Regions from separate parts of the Microbacterium sp. NPDC055903 genome, predicted to be linked through region 4. Evidence: predicted binding sites of a transcription regulator. Region 4 holds the regulator's gene; each other region holds the start of a gene.

Region 1 (4,649 bases), on a different contig from region 4:
CCCTCCGGCTCTCCTCGTCCGCGCCTCAGTCGAAGCGGACTCGAGTGGATCCGCTGCCGAAGGACTGCTCCTGCATGGCCTGGCGAACCACCTTCCCGACGAGCGCACCGGGATACCCACGGCGCGCCAGCTGACCCGAGAGCCGGCGCTTCGCCGTCTCCTCGTCGAGGCGCGCCATCGACCGCATCTTCCCTCTGGCGAACTCGAGGGCCCGCTCGAAGTCGTCGTCGGGCAGCTCCTCGAGGGCGGCGTCTGCGATGTCTCGAGGGATGCCGCGCTGCGCGAGGATTCTCGACAGCGCTATTCGTCCTTGCCCTTTGCGCTCATGGCCCGAGACGACGAGGTGGCTCGCGAGCATGCGGTCGTCCAGATACTTGCGTGCCAGGAACTCATCCAGAATCTGCTCGACCTGAGCACGTCCGAGGTGCTGTCCGCGAAGGAAGACGCTCGCTTCAGCCACCGACAGCGAGCGCGTCCTCAGCTTGCGGACCAAGGCCTCCGTGGCCTTCTCGGCCTGCTCAGCCGGATCCAGAGGAACGTCGTCGGCGTCCTCATGGGAGTCATCGCCTCGCTGCCGGAGCGCCCTCAGCCGCGGCTGCGCGGATGCGGCGCCCGACGATTCGGCCGAAGACGCAGCGCCCGGCGATTCGGCCGAGGACGCAGCACGTGCTGCCGACGCCCATGCTCCCTTGCCCGCAGGATGATGCTCATTCGATGCATCCTCGCCGGTGCCTCGTGATCTCTCTCTCCGGCCGGGAGCCGCCGCAACGTCTCCCGAACCGAAGAGCGGGATCACAGGAGCGATCTGCTCCTCGTTCTCCTCAGTCATGACTCACCGATGACCGGGCATTCTCACGCCGGACGGCGCTGCGCGAGCTCGTCAGCGGCCTCCGGTGCCGCAGCGCCGCCGATCCCGAGCTTCTGCTTGATCTGGGTCTCGATCGCCAGCGCCACATCGGGATTGTTGATGAGGAACGTACGAGCGTTCTCCTTGCCCTGGCCCAGCTGATCTCCGTCGTAGGTGTACCACGAGCCCGACTTCTTCACGATCCCGTGGTCGACCCCGAAATCGATCAGGCTTCCCTCTCGGGAGATGCCGACGCCGTAGAGGATGTCGAACTCGGCCTGCTTGAACGGCGGGGCCATCTTGTTCTTGACGACCTTGACCCTCGTCCGGTTTCCCACGGCCTCTGCGCCGTCCTTCAGCGTCTCGATCCGGCGAATGTCGAGGCGGACCGAAGCGTAGAACTTCAGCGCCTTTCCACCGGCGGTGGTCTCCGGAGAGCCGAAGAACACGCCGATCTTCTCGCGCAGCTGGTTGATGAAGATCGCGGTGGTCTTGGTCTGATTCAGACCACCCGTGAGCTTGCGGAGCGCCTGCGACATCAGTCGGGCCTGGAGGCCGACGTGCGAGTCGCCCATCTCGCCCTCGATCTCCGCACGCGGCACCAGGGCTGCCACGGAGTCGATGACGACGAGGTCGATGGCCCCGGAACGGATCAGCATGTCGGCGATCTCGAGAGCCTGCTCACCGGTGTCGGGCTGCGACACGAGCAGCTGGTCGATGTCGACGCCGAGCTTGGCCGCATAGTCGGGATCGAGCGCGTGCTCCGCGTCGACGAAGGCGGCGATACCGCCCGCCCGCTGGACGTTCGCGATCGCGTGCAGCGTCAGGGTCGTCTTACCAGAGGACTCCGGCCCGTAGATCTCGATGATGCGGCCGCGCGGAAGCCCTCCGACGCCGAGCGCGACATCGAGGGCGATGGAGCCGGTGGGGATGACCTCGACCGGCGCGCGCTCATCACTGCCCAGTCGCATGACCGAGCCCTTTCCGAACTGGCGGTCGATCTGTGCGAGGGCCGACTCGAGGGCCTTCTCGCGGTCTGCGGGTGATGGCATGACGTGCTCCTTCTGCTCGCGCTGCTGCCGCCTGTAGGCTGTCGCGGCCTCCCCCGGCTGGGGCAAACTCTCCGACAAGGCGTATGGCTTGGTGCCATGGCATTCACGGTACGTCGAGCCTCCGACATCGCGTCGTCAGCTCCCACGAACCGTGGAAAGACATGGCGTTCAACCACTTGTGCAGAACGATACGCGCATCTCGAACACATCTTCGACGACACGCCGCAGGGAAGGCATGACGGGGCGCAGATGCGCTCGAATCGGCTCAGCGCCCTCGGGGCTCGAGCCGACCCGCGCCGTGCTGTCGCGCCAGCGGAACGTCCGTCGCGGCGCACAGCGTCAGCCAGATCTCGCGGGGCGGAACGCCGGCGTCCAGCGCCTGCTCCGGCGTCCTGCCGCCGAGCTCGTGAAGGACGAGGTCGTTCACGAGCGAGGCGCCTCTGGCGCCGAACTCGCTGTCGACGGCACGAAGGAACTCACTGCGTCGCATCGCGCAGATTCACCACCCGACGCTCAGTGCAGCGATAGCTCGGGCTCGATGGAGGCGACCAGGTCGTCCGGCACGACGTCCGGGAACACCTGAAGGCCCTCGAGCACCGAAATGCGATCGCCGACTTCTCGCATGATGGTCGAGATGGGGACATCGAGGGCTTCGGCCACCGAAGCGAGGATCTCGCTCGAAGCCTCCTTCTGACCACGCTCGACCTCGCTGAGGTAACCGAGTGCGACAGAGGCCTTGCCTGCGACCTGACGGAGCGTGCGCCCCTTCTGAAGGCGGAAGTCCCTCAGCACATCGCCGATCTCCTGGCGGACAAGAATCATCGGAACCTCCTCTCGTTCCCCGTCGTCGGAATCGACGCCGAGCGGATCGCCAGTCTAACCCGACCGGCTGGGGTTGAATCTACCGTTTCACTCTGTGGTTTGGTTGTGAGCACTGCATCCTGAGCATTCAGCACATCAGAGACAACCTGCGGACGCCGCGCTCTATTCCGCGAGAGCCAGGCCGAGAGCCGTGAGGGCGGCATCCACCGTCTGTCGCCGGATCTCGTCGCGGTCACCGCCGAACCGGAAGGAGGAGGACGTCGTGCCGTGCGGCGTGGAGACTCCCACATGGACGGTTCCGACCGGCTGACCGTCCGGAGACTCCGGCCCGGCGATCCCCGTCGTGGACACTCCGACGTCCGCGGACCTGCCGTCGACCGCGAGCGTCGTCCTGACGCCCTGCGCCATCTGCTCGGCGACACCCGAATGAACCGGGCCGTGCTCGGCGAGCAGGCCTGCATCCACGCCGAGCACCGAGTGCTTCACCGGGGTCGCATAGGCCACGACACCACCGTTGAGTACGTCGGACGCGCCGGGTACGGAGACGATGGCCGACGACAGCGCTCCCCCGGTCAGGGACTCCGCGACCCCCAGCGTCCAGCCCCGCGCCAGCAGCACGGTGACGACCTCAGCCGCCGTCGTCACGCCTTCGCTCCACGGGCGCCCCGCACCTGGGCTGCCACGTAATCGATGCCGCTGGCCACGGTGAGGACGAGCGTCGCCCACATGAGGACGATCCCCACGCCCGACCAGATGTCCATCCCCATCCACACGTGCAGCGGCAGAAGCCACCAGCTCAGCGCGACGCCCTGAAGCGCGGTCTTGAGCTTGCCCATCCAGGCCGCGGCGACGATGTGCTGCTTCGCGACGATGAACCGGTGGATCGTGATCCCCCACTCGCGGATGAGGATCACGATGACGATCCACCACGGCCATTCGCCGAGGACGGCGAGACCGACGAACCCGGCACCGGTGAGCAGCTTGTCGGCGATCGGATCCCAGAGCTTTCCGAAATCGCTGACGATGTCGTACTTGCGGGCGAGATAGCCATCGACCCAGTCGGTCGAGATCGCCACGACGAAGAGTATCCCCGCGATCCAGCGCACCATGATGTCATCGAGCCCGTACGAGCCCCCGATCAGCAGGAGCACGAAGAAGACGACGGCGAGGGGGATGCGCGCGACCGTGATCGCGTTGGGAAGCTGCCGCGGAATCGCCATCAGTCCCTCCCGGTGAGGCCCCAGGCGTCCTCATCGCCCTCGGCTTCGACGACGGGAAGTCCCTCGAACTGCGCCTCGATCGGGTCGAACCCCGTCGGTGCAGCGCCGGCGGGTGCGGCGTCGACGGGCTTGGAGGCGGGCTCGGGATCCTCTCCGCGCAGCTTCGCCATCACGCCCCCGAGTTGCTCTGCCGTCACCAGGACGTCCCTCGCCTTGGAGCCCTCGGACGGTCCGACGATCTCGCGCGACTCCAGCAGATCCATCAACCGTCCCGCCTTCGCGAATCCGACACGCAGCTTGCGCTGAAGCATCGACGTCGATCCGAACTGCGACGAGACGACCAGTTCCGCGGCGGCGAGCAGAAGCTCGAGATCGTCGCCGATGTCCTCGTCGACTTCCTTCTTCTTGGTCTCCGCCGACTCGGCGACATCGGGACGGTACTCGGGGCGGGCCTGAGCCGTGACGTGCTTGACGACCGACTCGATCTCCTTCTCGTCCACCCAGGCGCCCTGGAGCCGGAACGGCTTCGACGAGCCCATCGGGGAGAACAGGGCATCACCCTGTCCGATGAGCTTGTCTGCGCCTGGGGCATCGAGGATGACACGGCTGTCGGTCACGCTCGTCACCGCGAACGCCAGACGGGACGGCACGTTGGCCTTGATCAGGCCGGTCACGACGTCGACGCTCGGGCGCTGGGTCGCGAGGACC
Region 2 (4,649 bases), 650 kb from region 4:
GCGAGTGCGGCGGCCCTCGCCGTACCAGGCGTCGCGTCGTCGAGCTGGTTCGAGACGGTCGGCCCGCGGGGGGTCGAGGGCACGCCGGCGGCAGAGGCCATCGCGGCGCTCGCCGCGCTCGAAGGCGGGACCCTGCTGACGGGTGGGAGCCCGGATGGGCTCGTGTGGGCGGTCGGAGCCCGACGCCCGGACGGCGATGTCGTGCTCGCGGCGAACCTCGACCGGGTTGCGCGCCGCGTCAGCGTCCAGGTCGTCGGAGGAAAGACGGTCGAACGTGAGCTCGCCGCGGGCGGATGGGCGAGGTTGTAAGACGCAGCACGCCTTATGCGACGCAGCACATCGCACCTGCGCTGCGGGCGACTGGAGGGCGTTGCAGGACGCGACCCATCGCCCGTGATCGCGGGCACCCATGGCCTCTCAGAACGGGGCGGGCGTGGTGTCGAACCCAGTCGGCGTCGTCACCTGAACGGTGCGATCGGGTCTTGATCGATAACGTGCCCTCGTACGGTGATTGTGTCGGTGATCCCGTGGACACAGCGGGGCCAGATTCGCGATGTCCGTGGTTCCGCCGTTCGCCCACGGGGTGCGATGGTCGATGTCGGCGTCGACAGCGAGCCGCTCGCATCCGTCCCTGGCGCACGTGCCGTGTTGCAGAATGATCCAGTCGCGCTGCACCTTCGTCGGCCGATATGTTCGGCGATCCATGTCGAGCACCACTCCACGAACCGGGTCGGTGATGACCCTGCGGAAAGAGCTCGCGTCGAGGAAGAGCTGCCGCGCGGTGACCGGGTCGATCGCGCCGAGGCCGACGACCTCTGCCCGCTCATCCCTGATCGCGGCGGCCGCGCACTCGTCGATCGTGGCCCCGTCACGAACCGCCGCGAGCAGTTGCACGGGCACCGTGACGACGACCTTGGTCTTCACGGCCTGCGCTGTCCCTGCTCCGAGAAGCCAACCCGCGGCCAGATCGGAACGGAGCTGATCACGCGTGCGCCCGCAGCGCTCGAGGGATGGCATCTTCTTCGCCGTCGCCGTCGCGCGGCGGAAGGCTGCATGCGCCTGCGGCGTCGGGAGCAGGATCGAGAACCACGACATGCCGCCGTCGACATCCTCCACCGCCACCCGCCGATCCCGCATCGCTGCCGCATGCGCCTTCTCGGGTGCCAAAGGAGCGAGACGGTCGACCAATGCCTTCAGTCTTCTATTGAACGTCGCCGGGGCGCTGGTCTCCGACCACACCGCCGCGGCGAGATCGATCGCCTCGACGGCGGCCGTCTCGCGCGCGTGCTCCTCCGGCGAAGCTCCCACCGGCGCCTGCACACGATGCAGCGCTCCGACCGTGCGCTGCACGAGATACGGGGAAGCGAAGCCCGTCCGCGCCCTCGACCACAGTTCAGGAAGCCGTGTCGTCGCCACCTCCGCGACGTGCACCGTGTGCCGGACATGATCCTCGGAGAGGTTCATCCGCAGGGCGAGGTCGAAGACCGCAGCGCGTTCCGCGAAGGCGATCGACTCGGCGTCTGCCGCCCCGTCGACGTAGAGCTCGGGATGGCGCCGTGCGCACTGGACGACGCGGAGCATCCGCTCCGCCTGCCACGCCGCCTGACGATGCGCATCGACCTGCGTGCACTCCGCATCGGCGAGCAGCACGGCGATCTCCTCCTCGACGGCGAGCCGTCGAGGTTCGGTGCTGCTGTACCCGGGTTCCATGCGCCCAGTTTAGAACATCACTTCTAATCTGCGCAAGTGCTACCATCGCACTTATGTTCGATATACGAAGGCGGGGGCCGCCCTCTCGGACGACCCCCGCTTCAGCCCCTCCGGGTCACTCCACGGCGAACAGCGTGTAGCTCTCGGCGTTCGCGGCGTTGATGACGATGCAGTCGATGGACTGCTTCTCATCCGCGCCGGTCTCACCGGTGGTGATGAAGCTGTCCGCCTGCTGCACGGCCAGCTGCGAGATCAGCACGGCGGGCTGCAGACCGGTGGCCAGCAGCGTGCCGGCCTTGATCGCCTCGACGGCATCCGGGCTGCCGTCGAAACCGGCGATGACGACCTTGCCGGTGAGGCCCGCGGCCTCGACCGCGGCGACCGCGCCGAGCGCCATGGTGTCGTTGCCCGCGATGATCCCCTGGATGTCGGGGTCGCGCTGCAGCAGCGTCTCGATCTTCGTGAAGGCCTCGTCCTGGCTCCAGTTGGCCGTCTCCTTGGCCACCTGGACGAGGTTCGGATACTGCGAGATGACGCTCGCGAAGGCCTCGGAACGCACGCCGGCGTTCGTGTCGGACTCCTTGCCCGTCAGCTCGATGTACTTGCCGCCGTCGGGAAGGGCCGCGACCCACTCCTCGGCGACCGCCGCGGCGCCCTGCGCGTTGTTCGCGACGATCTGCGCGGCCGCGACGCCGGTCTCGTTGATCTCGCGGTCGATGAGGAACACCGGAATGCCGGCATCCTTCGCCTTCTGGATCGGACCGATGGAGGCATCGGCCCCCGCGTTGTCGAGCACGATCGCGACGGCGTCGTTGCTGATCGCCGCATCGATGAGCTCGCTCTGCTTGTTCGGGTCGTCGTCGTGCGAGGCGACGGAGGTCTCGTAGCCGAGCGACTCGGCCTCGGCCTGCGCCGCGTCTGCCTCGGCCTTGAAGAACGGGTTGTCGTGCGAGGGGGTGATGATCGCGATGAGGCCGCCGGCCTCACCGGATCCACCGTCGCCGCCCTCGGCCGGGGCGTCGCCGCCCGAGCTGCACGCGGCGAGCCCGAGGACGAGGGTCAGTGCCGCTGCCGCGGCGAGGATACTGCGTCGCATGATTCTCCTTCGATCGTGCTGTGGGTGCTGCGGACGTTGCAGCGGGTCACGCCGTGGCCGGCGTCGTCTGAGGGGGTGCTGATTGCTTGTTCGCCGCGGCGAGCGCCGCGTTCTTCGAACGGGTGATGCGCTGCTGGGCCTGGTCGAGCATCACGGCGAGGATGATGACCGCACCCTTGATGGCCATCTGCCAGAAGGTCGAGACGCCGACGAGCACGAGGCCGTCGCTGAGGAATCCGATGACGAACGCGCCGATGAGCACGCCGCGGACGTTGCCCCGCCCTCCGGTGAGGGCGGCCCCGCCGATCACCACGGCGGCGATGGCGTTGAGCTCGAAGGTCTCACCGAGCTGCGGCGCCGCACTGGTCAGCTCGGACGAGATGATGAGTCCGGTCGTCGCCGCGCAGAAGCCGCTGATCATGTAGACGCGGAGCTTGACCTTCTTCACCGGGACACCGGACAGCTCGGCGGCGCGCTCGTTGCCGCCGGTGGCGTACACCCAGCGGCCGAACGGCGTCTTGCGCAGCACGAAGGAGGCGACGAGGGCGAAGACCACCATGATCCAGATCGCGGTGGGGATGCCGAGGATGCGCCCGCCGCCGATGAGGAGGAAGCCCTGGTTGCCCAGTTCCTCCGTGCCGCCGAGCTTCGGGTACGTCGTCCCGTTCGATATCAGCATCGCGGCGCCGCGGGCGACGTAGAGCATGCCCAGGGTCGCGATGAAGGGTGCCACGTTGAACCGCGTGACGAGGATGCCGTTGATGAGCCCGACGAAGGTGCCGACGGCGAGCGCGATCACCACGACGAACCAGACCTGCGGGTACACGACGATGTCGAACAGACTCAGCTGCCATCCCTGCAGCATCGTTCCGGCCACGACGCCGGAGAGACCGACGGTGGAGCCGACCGAGAGGTCGATGCCGCCCTTGAGGATGACGAAGAGCATCCCGAGCGCCAGGATCGCGTTGTAGGCGACGTGCTTGGTCATCGTCACGAGGTTGCCGAAGCTGAGGAACGAGTCCGACAGCAGGGCGAAGATGACGATCAGCACGATGAGCGCGATGAACGCCCTGCCCTCCAGGAGCAGCGAGCCGATGTCGACGTTGCGGAGTCGGCCGGTGCGCGCGGCGGATGTCTCTGTGGTGCTCATTGCTCGCTCCCTGCGGGCTCGTCGGTGTGTGCTTCTCCGGAGGCGGCCATCAGGTCCTCACGGGTGGTTTTCTTCGGGTCGAACTCGCCGACGACGTGCCCCTTGCTCATCACGACGATGCGGTTGGAGACGCCGAGGGCCTCGCTCACCTCGCTGGTGGCGAAGAGGACGGCGAGTCCACGGCGCGCCTCGCGCGCCATGAGGGCGAAGATCTCGGCCTTCGCGCCGACGTCGATGCCGCGCGACGGCTCGTCGAGAAGGATCACGCGCGGGCCGGTCATGAGCGTCTTGGCGATCACGACCTTCTGCTGGTTGCCGCCCGACAGCGAGGTGATCGCCGCCTGCGGCCCCGCCGCCTTCACGCGCACATCCGCCATGCCCCTGGCGACGGCGTCCTTCTGACGCCGTCCGAGGATCCAGCCGAACGGCGCGAAGTCGAGGATGCTGGAGAGCGCGGTGTTCTCGCCGACCGACATCGTCTGGACGAGCCCGTCCCGCTGCCTGTCCTCGGGAACCAGGGCGAGCCCGGTGGAGATGCGCTCCGCGATGCTCTGTCTGTCGAGCTCTTCGCCGTGGATGAGCACGGTGCCTCGCTGGATCGGCGATCGGCCGGCGAGGGCCTCGAGGAGCTCCGTGCGCCCTGCGCCCATCAGCCCGTAGAGGCAGACGATCTCCCCCGCGCGCACGTCGAGG
Region 3 (4,649 bases), on a different contig from region 4:
AAGGTCTGGGGCGCGGATCTGCGCGTCGAGGGCGTCGTCGTCGAGTACCTCCAGGGCGTCGACCTGCTGGACGAGCTGCTCGCGGATGAGCCTCCGAGCGCGAAGCGGCGTTACGGAGTGCTCGTCGATCACCTCGTGCCCGGCTCGAAGGAGACCCGCATCGCCGAGGCTGTCGCCCGCGGCCCGCACGGCGCTCACGTGCGGATCGTCGGCCATCCCTACGTGGATGTCTGGCAGTGCGTGAAACCGGAGGCGCTCGGAATCGCGCGTTGGCCCGAGATCCCGCGGGGCATCGAGTGGAAGGTCGGCATCTGCCGCGCCTTCGGCTGGCCGCACGAGGATCAGGCGGACATCGCCCGTGCGTGGCAGCACATCCTCAGCAAGGTGACCACGTACCGGGACCTGGAGCCTTCTCTGCTCGGACGCGTCGAGGAGCTCATCGACTTCGTGACCGCATCCGCGTAAGGTCGCCGCCCACCGCTCTGGTGCTCACACGAATGCCACGCGCGGGCTCGGCCGGTCGGTGAAGACCCTGCCTCGGGGGCTGATCCATTCGATGACGCCGTCGGCCTGCTGCCGCACACTCCATCGATGTCGATCATCGAGATCGGGATGCTTCAGCGGATGATGGCTCGTGCAGAAGCACGCGAGATTGCCCACCTCGGTGCGCCCGCCCTTGGCGTGATCGTGATTGTGGTCGATCTCGCACCGTTGAGCAGGTCGCACGCAACCGGGGAACCGACAGCGCTGATCTCTTGCGCGCAGGAACCGTTTCATCTCGGCGGTCGGGGTGTACGCGGAGGTCGCGGTCAGCATCCCGCTCGGGGTCAGGAGCAGGCGGGACCACGACGATGTGCGGCCCGCGAGATCTCGCACGATCTCGGGCAGGACGGGCCCCGTCCCATCGATCTCCGCCATGCGGTCATCGTCACCGGCGAGCGTCGAGGATGAGATGGTCACCTGAACGGTCGCGCGTATCGCTTCGGCGGGCGTGCCGATGAGCGATTCTGCGCCGCCCGCGAGGAGGAGTTCGAGCATGATGTCGGCGCGGACCTGAGCAAGGGATCGATCGTCGCCGTCGCCGCAGGCATCTGGTCCGGCATCGTCGTCACCAAGACGAGACGTCCCGACATCCGTGCGCGAGGAGATCAGCGCCTTCGCCATCGCATCGGCTCGGTCGTACGCGGCGCGGACGAGGAGCTCGGAGCCCGTGATCTGCAGCTCTCCCAGCCCGTCCGCCCGTGACCAGACGTGCACGCCGTGGAACGAGCGCGCCCGACGGTGGCGCTCAGCCAGATCCACGGGCGCGATGTCGGCGGCGATCATCCGGGCGGCGCTCTCCGTGCGCCCGGCCGACTCGTTCAGCGCGACGTCGAGAGCACGGCGCTCGTACTCCGCGCGAGCCGCATCCGGGGCGTCGTCGAGCGCCGCGCCTGCGGCAGCGATCGCCTCGGCGTGACGAAGGGTGACGAGGCCGGTCTCCATCGCCGCCAGAACGGAGGGGTAGCAGTGCACGATCGTGTGCGCGCGGTGCAGCATGCCTTCGGCGACGCCCGATGAGATGTGCCCGGCTGCCGCGACCTCCGCGGCGAGAGACCGGACCGCCATGTCGTGGTAGCGGGAACCGAAGGGGTCGACCTCGAGCATCAGGTCGAAACGATCGGAGAGCGCCTTCACCCGGCGCGCGTCGACCGAAGCCGCGTGCCGGCTCGACAGCTCCCAGATCGCGAGGAGGGAATCCTCTTCGCGAGTGCGGATGTCTGGGGGGCTGGCCATACTCAAGCTTAGAACAAAAATACGAAGAAAGGCAAGGTGGATGAACTCTGATCTGGGAAGAAATAACCGATGCGGCGCACACGACGGCTGCGCCTCGACCGCGCAGGCTTATACGCTGGAGGAATGCCTGAACCCCGCACTTTCCGTGACGAACCCGTCTCCTTCGTGCGCCGCAGCGGCCGCATGTCCGAGGCGCAGGAAAGGGCGTTCGACGAGCTCTCCGACCGCTACCTTCTCGAGGTTCCCCGCGACGTGGCATGGACCAGCGTGCATCCCGAAGCCCGACTCGACCCGGCATCCGAGTACGGGCGCACAGCGCCGCTCATCGTCGAGATCGGATCCGGCCAGGGGCACGCGATCGTCTCGGCCGCCTCCTCGCGCCCGAGCGATGACTTCCTCGCGGTCGAGGTGTTCCGCGCGGGGCTCGCCCGCACCATGCTCGACGCGGACAAGGCCGGCGTGCGCAATCTGCGTCTCGTCGAGGCCAATGCGCCGGAGGTGCTGGCCACCTACCTGCCCGAGGGCGGCGCGGCTGAGGTCTGGGTGTTCTTCTCCGACCCGTGGCACAAGAAGCGTCACACCAAGCGGCGCCTGATCCGAGAGGGGTTCGGTGCGGTCGCGGCTCGCGCACTGCGCGACGGAGGCATCCTGCGCCTGGCCACGGACTGGGAGGACTACGCCCTGCAGATGAGGGAGGTCCTCGATGCGGAGCCGCTCTTCGAGCGCGCATTCGATGGCGAGTGGGCGGAGCGTTTCGAGGGCAGGGTGATGACCGCTTTCGAGCGCAAGGGGCTGAACAAGGGCAGGGACATCCGCGATCTCGCCTATCGCCGGATGCCCCGCCCGTGACGCCGCAGACGGCCACCTGGCGCACGGCCATCGCGCCGGCCGCGCTCGTGTGCCTGGCGGCTCCCGCGATCTTCGTCGTGCATCTCCTCTGGCTCGGCTGGCTGCTGCTCGCGGCAGGTATCGCGCTCGCTGGGATGCAGGAACGAAAGCGGGTCACCGCTTCCGATCCGTCGCTGACCCGTGATCTCTCGTTGATCGCGATCGGGATGCTCGTCGTCAGCGCGATCCCGCTCGCCGCCGAACTCGACGATCTCGCCATGCTGCGGTTCACGATCGCACTCGGCGGCGCTGTCGCTGTCCCGTATCTGATCTCACGGTTCGTGTACCGGGACAGGGCGATCTCGTTCCCGTGGCGCACAGGGAGGCGCTGGGGCCGGCTGCACTGGGGCTGGCTGATCGCCGTGCTCGTGCTCGGCTGGCTGATCCTGCCGTTCTACTTCATCACCAGCGGTGTCTATCTGAACTGGCCCGTCGTCGATACGCCCGATCTCATCGCGCGCCTGTTCGTGGGCGTCGGCGCCGTGGGCATCTGGGATGAGCTCTTCTTCATCTGCACGGTCTTCGCGCTGCTGCGCAGGCACCTTCCCGATGGGCTCGCGAACGTCCTCCAGGCGGTCGTCTTCGTCTCGTTCCTCTGGGAGCTCGGCTATCGCGCGTGGGGGCCGGTGCTGACGATCCCGTTCGCCCTGCTGCAGGGGTTCATCTTCCTGCGCACGCACTCGCTGGCCTACGTGGTCACCGTGCATCTGCTGTTCGACGCCGTCGTCTTCGGGGTCCTCGTGCATGCGCACAATCCCGGGCTGCTGCCGATCTTCCTGCTCTGAGCGCGGATGCGGGATGATGGGGGCATGCTCATCGTCGGTCTCATCCTCGCCGCGGCCGCCGCGGCCTTCCACGTGTTCATCTTCGCGCTCGAGTCGCTGAAGTGGACCGAGCCCGAGACGCGCAAGATCTTCGGCGTCGCGAGCGAGGCGGATGCCGTCACGATGAAGCAGCTCGCCTTCAACCAGGGCTTCTACAACCTGTTCCTCGCGCTGACGGCTCTGCTCGGGGTCGGGCTCCAGATCCTGGGCGCTTCGACGATCGGGCTCACGCTCGTCTTCGCCGGAACGGGCATGATGCTCGCCGCTGCGCTCGTCCTCCTGCTCTCGGACCGCACGAAGGCGCGCGCCGCCCTCATGCAGGGAACGCTCCCGCTGCTCGCCGTCGTCGCCACCGCGATCGGCGTCGTCGTCAGCTGATCCGCGTTACCGGCTGGCGCAGGAGTGTGCGGCGCTTCGCGGGGTCGCCCTTTCGAGGATCGCTGAAGTAGATCTCGTGGTGCAGCCCCGTCATCGCGAGACCGTTCTGCGGGATGAACTCCTCGTGCATCCGGGCGAGGAGCGGGGCCTCGTCATCGAAGGCGCCGACGTGCAGGGTCTGGACGCAGAGTCCTTCCTCGAGCGTTGCGAATCGGACCTCGGCGAAGCGCCCGAGCGGGTTCTTCGCGGCGGCCTTCGTCAGCGCCTCGTCGAACATGGCGTGCGTGATCCAGTCGGGTTGAAGGAGCATCAGCGTCCAGCTCCACGCGGACTTGTCCCTCGCGCTCGTGAATGCCGTGTGATCGTCTGCCCACCAGAGGCCCTCCAGCGGCATGACGACGTAGTCGCGGCCCAGGAGCTGCTTGCTCGCGAACTTCAGCCCGTAGGCGAGGGGATACAGCGCCTCGATCGCCGAGGCGAAGGAGGGCGAGCCGTTCGGGTCGCCGCTGCCATCGATCATCACGTACCGCAACGCGGGGATCTCGACGATGCGGAACTGGCCCTTGCGAGCCCGATAGGAGTCGAGCTCCTTCTTCAGATCGACCTTCGTCATGGTGCGATTGTGTCAGCGGCATCCGACATCTGCGCGGCGGTCGGCAGCATCACCGCCTGTAGCCGATGCGCAGTCTTCCGCCGGCGCGCTCGAGCTCGCGCTCCGCGACATCCGCGAACTCGTCGAGACGCCCGGCGAGGTACGGCGCCGCGAGGGCCGTGGCCCGCGCG
Region 4 (4,649 bases):
GCTCGAGCACGCCGTGTCCGCCGGGGGCTACACGCTGGTCCCGCTCAAGCTCTACTTCTCCGATGGACGCGCGAAGGTCGAGATCGCCCTTGCCAAAGGCAAGCGCGAGTACGACAAGCGCCAGACGCTGCGCGAGCGGCAGGACACCCGCGAAGCCGAGCGCGCGATGCGCCTGCGCAACCGCGTGGGGGAGTGACCGGGCTCAGAGCGCAGGCTCGAAGCCGAACACCCGCCCGAGAAAGGCCAGTTCGCGCTCGAGCGCGTCGATGATCGTCGCGGCGGTACGGAAGCCGTGTCCCTCTCCCTCGTACACGACGTACTCGTGGTCCACACCGCGCGCGGCGAGGGCGTCGGCGATCGCCTGGGACTGCGACGGCGGGACGACCTTGTCGTCGGCGCCCTGCAGCAGCAGCACCGGCACGTCGATGCGTCCGGCGTGCGTCAGGGGCGACCTCTCGATGTACACGTCCTCCGCCGCGGGCAGCGGGCCGACGAGACCGTCCAGGTAGTACCTCTCGAAGTCGTGGGTGTCCTCGACCAGTGCCCGCAGATCGCTCACCCCGTAGCGGCTGATGCCCGCGGCGAAGACGCCGCCTCTGACGAGGGCGGAGAGCACGGTCCAGCCGCCGGCCGATCCGCCGCGTATCGCGATGCGAGCAGGGTCGGCGAGTCCGGCGTCGGCGAGGCCTCGCGCCGCCGTGAGCACGTCCTCGACGTCGACGATGCCCCAGGCGCCGTTCAGCCGTTCGCGGTAGGCGCGTCCGTATCCGGTGGAGCCGCCGTAGTTCACGTCGAGGACGCCGATCCCGCGGCTCGTGTAGTAGGCGATCGACGCGGATGCGGACCCGGCGACATGCGCCGTCGGGCCGCCGTGCACGAAGACGATGTACGGCGGCAGGGCATCCGAGGGACCCGATTGCTCTGGATGGGACGGCGGATAGGCGAAGGCGTGCACGGGACCACGCTCGCCGTCCACGACGAGTCTCATCGCGGGCGGCATCCACTCCGCGGCGACCGGGTGGCCGCCGGCGATCGCACGGGCCGTGCCGTCCGCGGAATCGATGAGCCAGAGCCCGGCCGTCGTGCGAGAGCCCCCGCCGGTGACGAGGATGCGTGTGCCGACGGCATCCTCCACGCTGGCGTGCCCGTCCGCCGGCACCTGAAGCGGGGTCGCCGTCCCGTCGGCGGAGATCGAGACGATCTCGTCCGATCCGTTCGTGCGGACGGCGATGATGGTGCCATCCGCCAGGGGGCGGAACCAACGGTTCCCGAGCACCCAGAGCCCATACCCGGTATCGGCGTCAGCGGGCGAGATCGGCTCTGGCGATCCGGTCGGCGTGATGTCGGCGAGGCGCTGACGGTGCAGGTTCCACCGTCCCCCGGGGTCGTCGGCGTAGACGAGCTCATCCTTCGAGAGCCATTCCGGCTGCAGGGCGGCGCGGGTGGCCAGCACCTGCGCATCTCCGCCGTTCGTACGGCGGATCGCGATCTGAGCGCTCTCCCACGGCATCCGGTGCTCATCCCACTGCACCCACGCGAGTCGCGTGCCGTCGGGCGACAGCGCGGGGTGGGCGAAGAAACCGGAACCTTCGGCATGAACGACAGACGTGCCGGAGCCGGTGGTGTCGATCTCGACGATGGCGCGCCTATGCGGCTGCGTGACGAGGTTCTCGCGCACGGCGAACAACCGGCCGTATTGCAGGCGCAGGCCTCCGTGCTGCGGTCCGGGGGACGTGAGCGGTTCAGGATCTCCGCCGGGGACCAGGCGGTAGACGCGCTGATCCATGCCGTCGACGAAGTAGAGGATGCCTGAGGCATCCGCGGTCCACGCCCCACCGCCGTACTCGTGCACGCGTGACCGCGCGCTCCACGGTGCAGGGAGGATCTCATCGCCGGAAGAGCTGCGAACGGTCACCCTGCCGCCGTCCGAGGGGACGGACTCCCCCCACCAGATGTCGTCTCCGACGAATCGCCCGCCATCGATCCGTGGAGCCGAGACGGCGATATCCGAGGCGGTGAAGGGGGACTCCCACGATCCGAACGGCTGCGACATACACCGAGCGTAACTGTCGCCGATGGGCGACCGTCACGTGAGGACGAAGGCGGGCTTCAGACCGCCCGGAGGACGGCGACGACCTTGCCCAGGACGGTGGCGTCGTCGCCGAGGATCGGCTCGAAGGCGGAGTTGCGGGGGAGCAGCCAGGTGTGCCCGTCCCTGCGCCGGAAGGTCTTGACCGTGGCTTCGCCGTCGAGCATCGCGGCGACGATCTCGCCGTTCTCTGCGGAGTTCTGCGAGCGGATGACCACCCAGTCGCCGTCGCAGATGGCGGCGTCGATCATGGATTCGCCGGACACCTTGAGCATGAACAGCTCTCCCTTGCCGACGAGCTGGCGCGGGAGCGGGAAGATCTCCTCGACCTGCTGCTCGGCCGTGATGGGCACGCCGGCTGCGATCTGCCCCACGAGGGGGACGAGGGCGGCGTCGCCGACCGGGGCCGCCGCATCTGCGGGGTTCTCGGTGCTCGTGCCAGGGAGGTCGATGAGGACCTCCATCGCCCTGGTCTTCCCCGGGTCGCGGCGCAGGTAGCCGCTCAGTTCGAGCTGTCCGAGCTGATGCGTGACGCTCGAGAGCGACTTGAGGCCGACGGCATCGCCGATCTCGCGCATGCTCGGCGGATAGCCGTGACGGGCGATCGAGGTCTGGATGACCTCGAGGATCGCCATCTGCTTCGCGCTGAGGCTCTTCCTCCGGCGGGTCCGCGGGGCTTCGCCCGCGGCTGCTGCGTCGCTCATGGCTGCTCCTTCTGGGCGGATCGGCCGCTCCTGCGCCGATGTCGGTGGCCCGTGGTGGGGTGTCGTTATCGAAACCGTAGCCGAGATTCGGGTGAACAGAGAAGATCTGTTCGAGCGTGTCGGCGGATTTCGGTACATGATTTCGAAGAATGCTTGACAGTGATTCGAAATCGAAGATACATTCGGTACGTAGCTTCGTATTCCTCGCTCCCGGCCGAGCGGGGAATGCGAACGCTACGCCAGAGCTCCCGTCGGGAGCGGGAACATGAGGAGCAGCATCATGAGCAGCATCACCGTCGCGGCAACGTCCATCCGCCCCGTCGCTCCGGCCACGCGCCTGCGTCTGACGACGCGCGGTCGTGCTGTTCTGCTCGCCCTCGCCGCCATTCCACTCGTCGTCGGTCTGGCGATCGCTGCCCTCAGCGGCGGCTCCGCCTACGCCGGCGGCGAGACGGTGACGACCTCCTTCGAGACGGTCACGGTCCTGCCAGGCGACACGCTCTGGTCCATCGCGCAGGAGGTGGCTCCCGGCACCGATCCGCGAGAGGTCGTCCACGCCCTCGAGTCGCTGAATGCGCTCGACGGCGGAGTGCTCATGGTGGGCGAGGAGCTCGCCATTCCGACTGTCTACGCCGACTGACAGCGACGGCGCAGTCCGCGACGGTTGGCGCGCAGCACGGAAGGCCCGGTCTCTGGAAGGGCGGCGGCCCTTTCGGATCATTCTGCGGCTCTACCATGGGAAGGGTGACTTCCCTCGAAGACCTCCCCCTCCGTACGGATCTGCGCGGCCTGACGCCGTATGGTGCTCCGCAGGCCCCATTGCCCGTCGCTCTGAACGTCAATGAGAACACGCATCCGGTTCCAGACGGTGTCGCGGGCGACATCCTCGACGACATCGCCCTCGCGCTCCAGGATGTGAACCGCTATCCCGACCGGGAGTTCACGGCCCTCCGCGAAGCTTTCGCGCGCTATCTGGGACACGGCCTGACCCGAGAGCAGATCTGGGCCGGAAACGGTTCCAACGAGGTGCTCCAGCACATCATGCAGGCCTTCGGGGGTCCAGGACGCACGGTGTTCGGCTTCGGCCCCACGTACTCGATGTACTCGCTCATCGCGAAGGGGACGGGAGCGACCTGGTCCGCCGGTACCAGAGAGCCCGACTACACACTCACGGCGGCGGACGCCGCGGCGCAGGTCATCGAGGCCGATCCCGACATCGTCATGCTCTGCTCGCCGAACAATCCCACGGGGACCCCGTTGTCGCTCGACGTGGTCGAAGCCGTCTACGAGGCATCCCGCGGCGTGGTCGTCGTGGATGAGGCGTATCAGGAGTTCGCTCCCAGGGACGCTCCATCTGCGCTCACGCTCCTCGAGGGTCGGCCGCGGCTGGCGGTGTCCCGCACCATGAGCAAGGCATTCGCCTTCGCAGGAGCCCGCGTCGGCTATCTGGCGGCGGATCCCGCGTTCATCGACGCCCTCCGCCTGGTCCGTCTGCCGTACCACCTGAGCGCGCTCACTCAGGCAGCGGCCTCGGCCGCGCTGCGCAACGCGGACACGATGCTCGCCATGGTCGACGAGATCATCGAGCAGCGCGACCGCATCACCGCGACCCTGCACGCGCTCGGCTACACGCCGCACGAGTCCTGGTCGAATTTCGTGCTCTTCGGCGGCGTGGCCGATCCGAAGGCCACTTGGCAGGCGCTCTTCGACCGTGGCGTGCTCGTCAGGGACATCGGCATCCCCGGTCACCTGAGGGTGTCCGCCGGAACGGAAGCCGAGACCACGGCGTTCCTGGACGCTCTGGCCTCGGTAGGATCGGCGTCATGAGCCGCACCGCCCGTCGAACCAGAAGCACG

The links. The regulator LexA, encoded in region 4, represses DNA repair genes until DNA is damaged. The targets are predictions, from matches to a motif close to TCGAACANNTGTTCGA.
Region 1: the regulator LexA is predicted to act here: its motif matches at 2,099-2,114, upstream of recA (recombinase RecA).
Region 2: the regulator LexA is predicted to act here: its motif matches at 1,756-1,771, upstream of ACWGJP_RS03145 (HNH endonuclease signature motif containing protein).
Region 3: the regulator LexA is predicted to act here: its motif matches at 1,786-1,801, upstream of ACWGJP_RS13660 (DUF222 domain-containing protein).

What each region holds. Positions count from the first base shown of each region.
Region 1 is NZ_JBSHCA010000002.1:741,236-745,884, forward strand. It holds gene ACWGJP_RS13035 (regulatory protein RecX) at 26-829, opposite strand; gene recA (recombinase RecA) at 853-1,899, opposite strand; gene ACWGJP_RS13045 (DUF3046 domain-containing protein) at 2,165-2,389, opposite strand; gene ACWGJP_RS13050 (helix-turn-helix domain-containing protein) at 2,413-2,721, opposite strand; gene ACWGJP_RS13055 (CinA family protein) at 2,884-3,366, opposite strand; gene pgsA (CDP-diacylglycerol--glycerol-3-phosphate 3-phosphatidyltransferase) at 3,363-3,941, opposite strand; gene ACWGJP_RS13065 (DNA translocase FtsK) at 3,941-4,649, opposite strand, start outside.
Region 2 is NZ_JBSHCA010000001.1:683,592-688,240, forward strand. It holds gene ACWGJP_RS03140 (hypothetical protein) at 1-309, shown strand, start outside; gene ACWGJP_RS03145 (HNH endonuclease signature motif containing protein) at 418-1,710, opposite strand; gene ACWGJP_RS03150 (substrate-binding domain-containing protein) at 1,826-2,806, opposite strand; gene ACWGJP_RS03155 (ABC transporter permease) at 2,853-3,956, opposite strand; gene ACWGJP_RS03160 (sugar ABC transporter ATP-binding protein) at 3,953-4,649, opposite strand, start outside.
Region 3 is NZ_JBSHCA010000002.1:861,616-866,264, reverse strand. It holds gene ACWGJP_RS13665 (DUF3097 domain-containing protein) at 1-465, shown strand, start outside; gene ACWGJP_RS13660 (DUF222 domain-containing protein) at 490-1,776, opposite strand; gene trmB (tRNA (guanosine(46)-N7)-methyltransferase TrmB) at 1,900-2,625, shown strand; gene ACWGJP_RS13650 (CPBP family intramembrane glutamic endopeptidase) at 2,622-3,449, shown strand; gene ACWGJP_RS13645 (DUF1304 domain-containing protein) at 3,474-3,866, shown strand; gene ACWGJP_RS13640 (GyrI-like domain-containing protein) at 3,859-4,479, opposite strand; gene ACWGJP_RS13635 (nucleotidyltransferase domain-containing protein) at 4,529-4,649, opposite strand, start outside.
Region 4 is NZ_JBSHCA010000001.1:36,463-41,111, reverse strand. It holds gene smpB (SsrA-binding protein SmpB) at 1-196, shown strand, start outside; gene ACWGJP_RS00205 (S9 family peptidase) at 203-2,053, opposite strand; gene lexA (transcriptional repressor LexA) at 2,110-2,793, opposite strand; gene ACWGJP_RS00195 (LysM peptidoglycan-binding domain-containing protein) at 3,074-3,433, shown strand; gene ACWGJP_RS00190 (histidinol-phosphate transaminase) at 3,529-4,620, shown strand; gene hisB (imidazoleglycerol-phosphate dehydratase HisB) at 4,617-4,649, shown strand, end outside.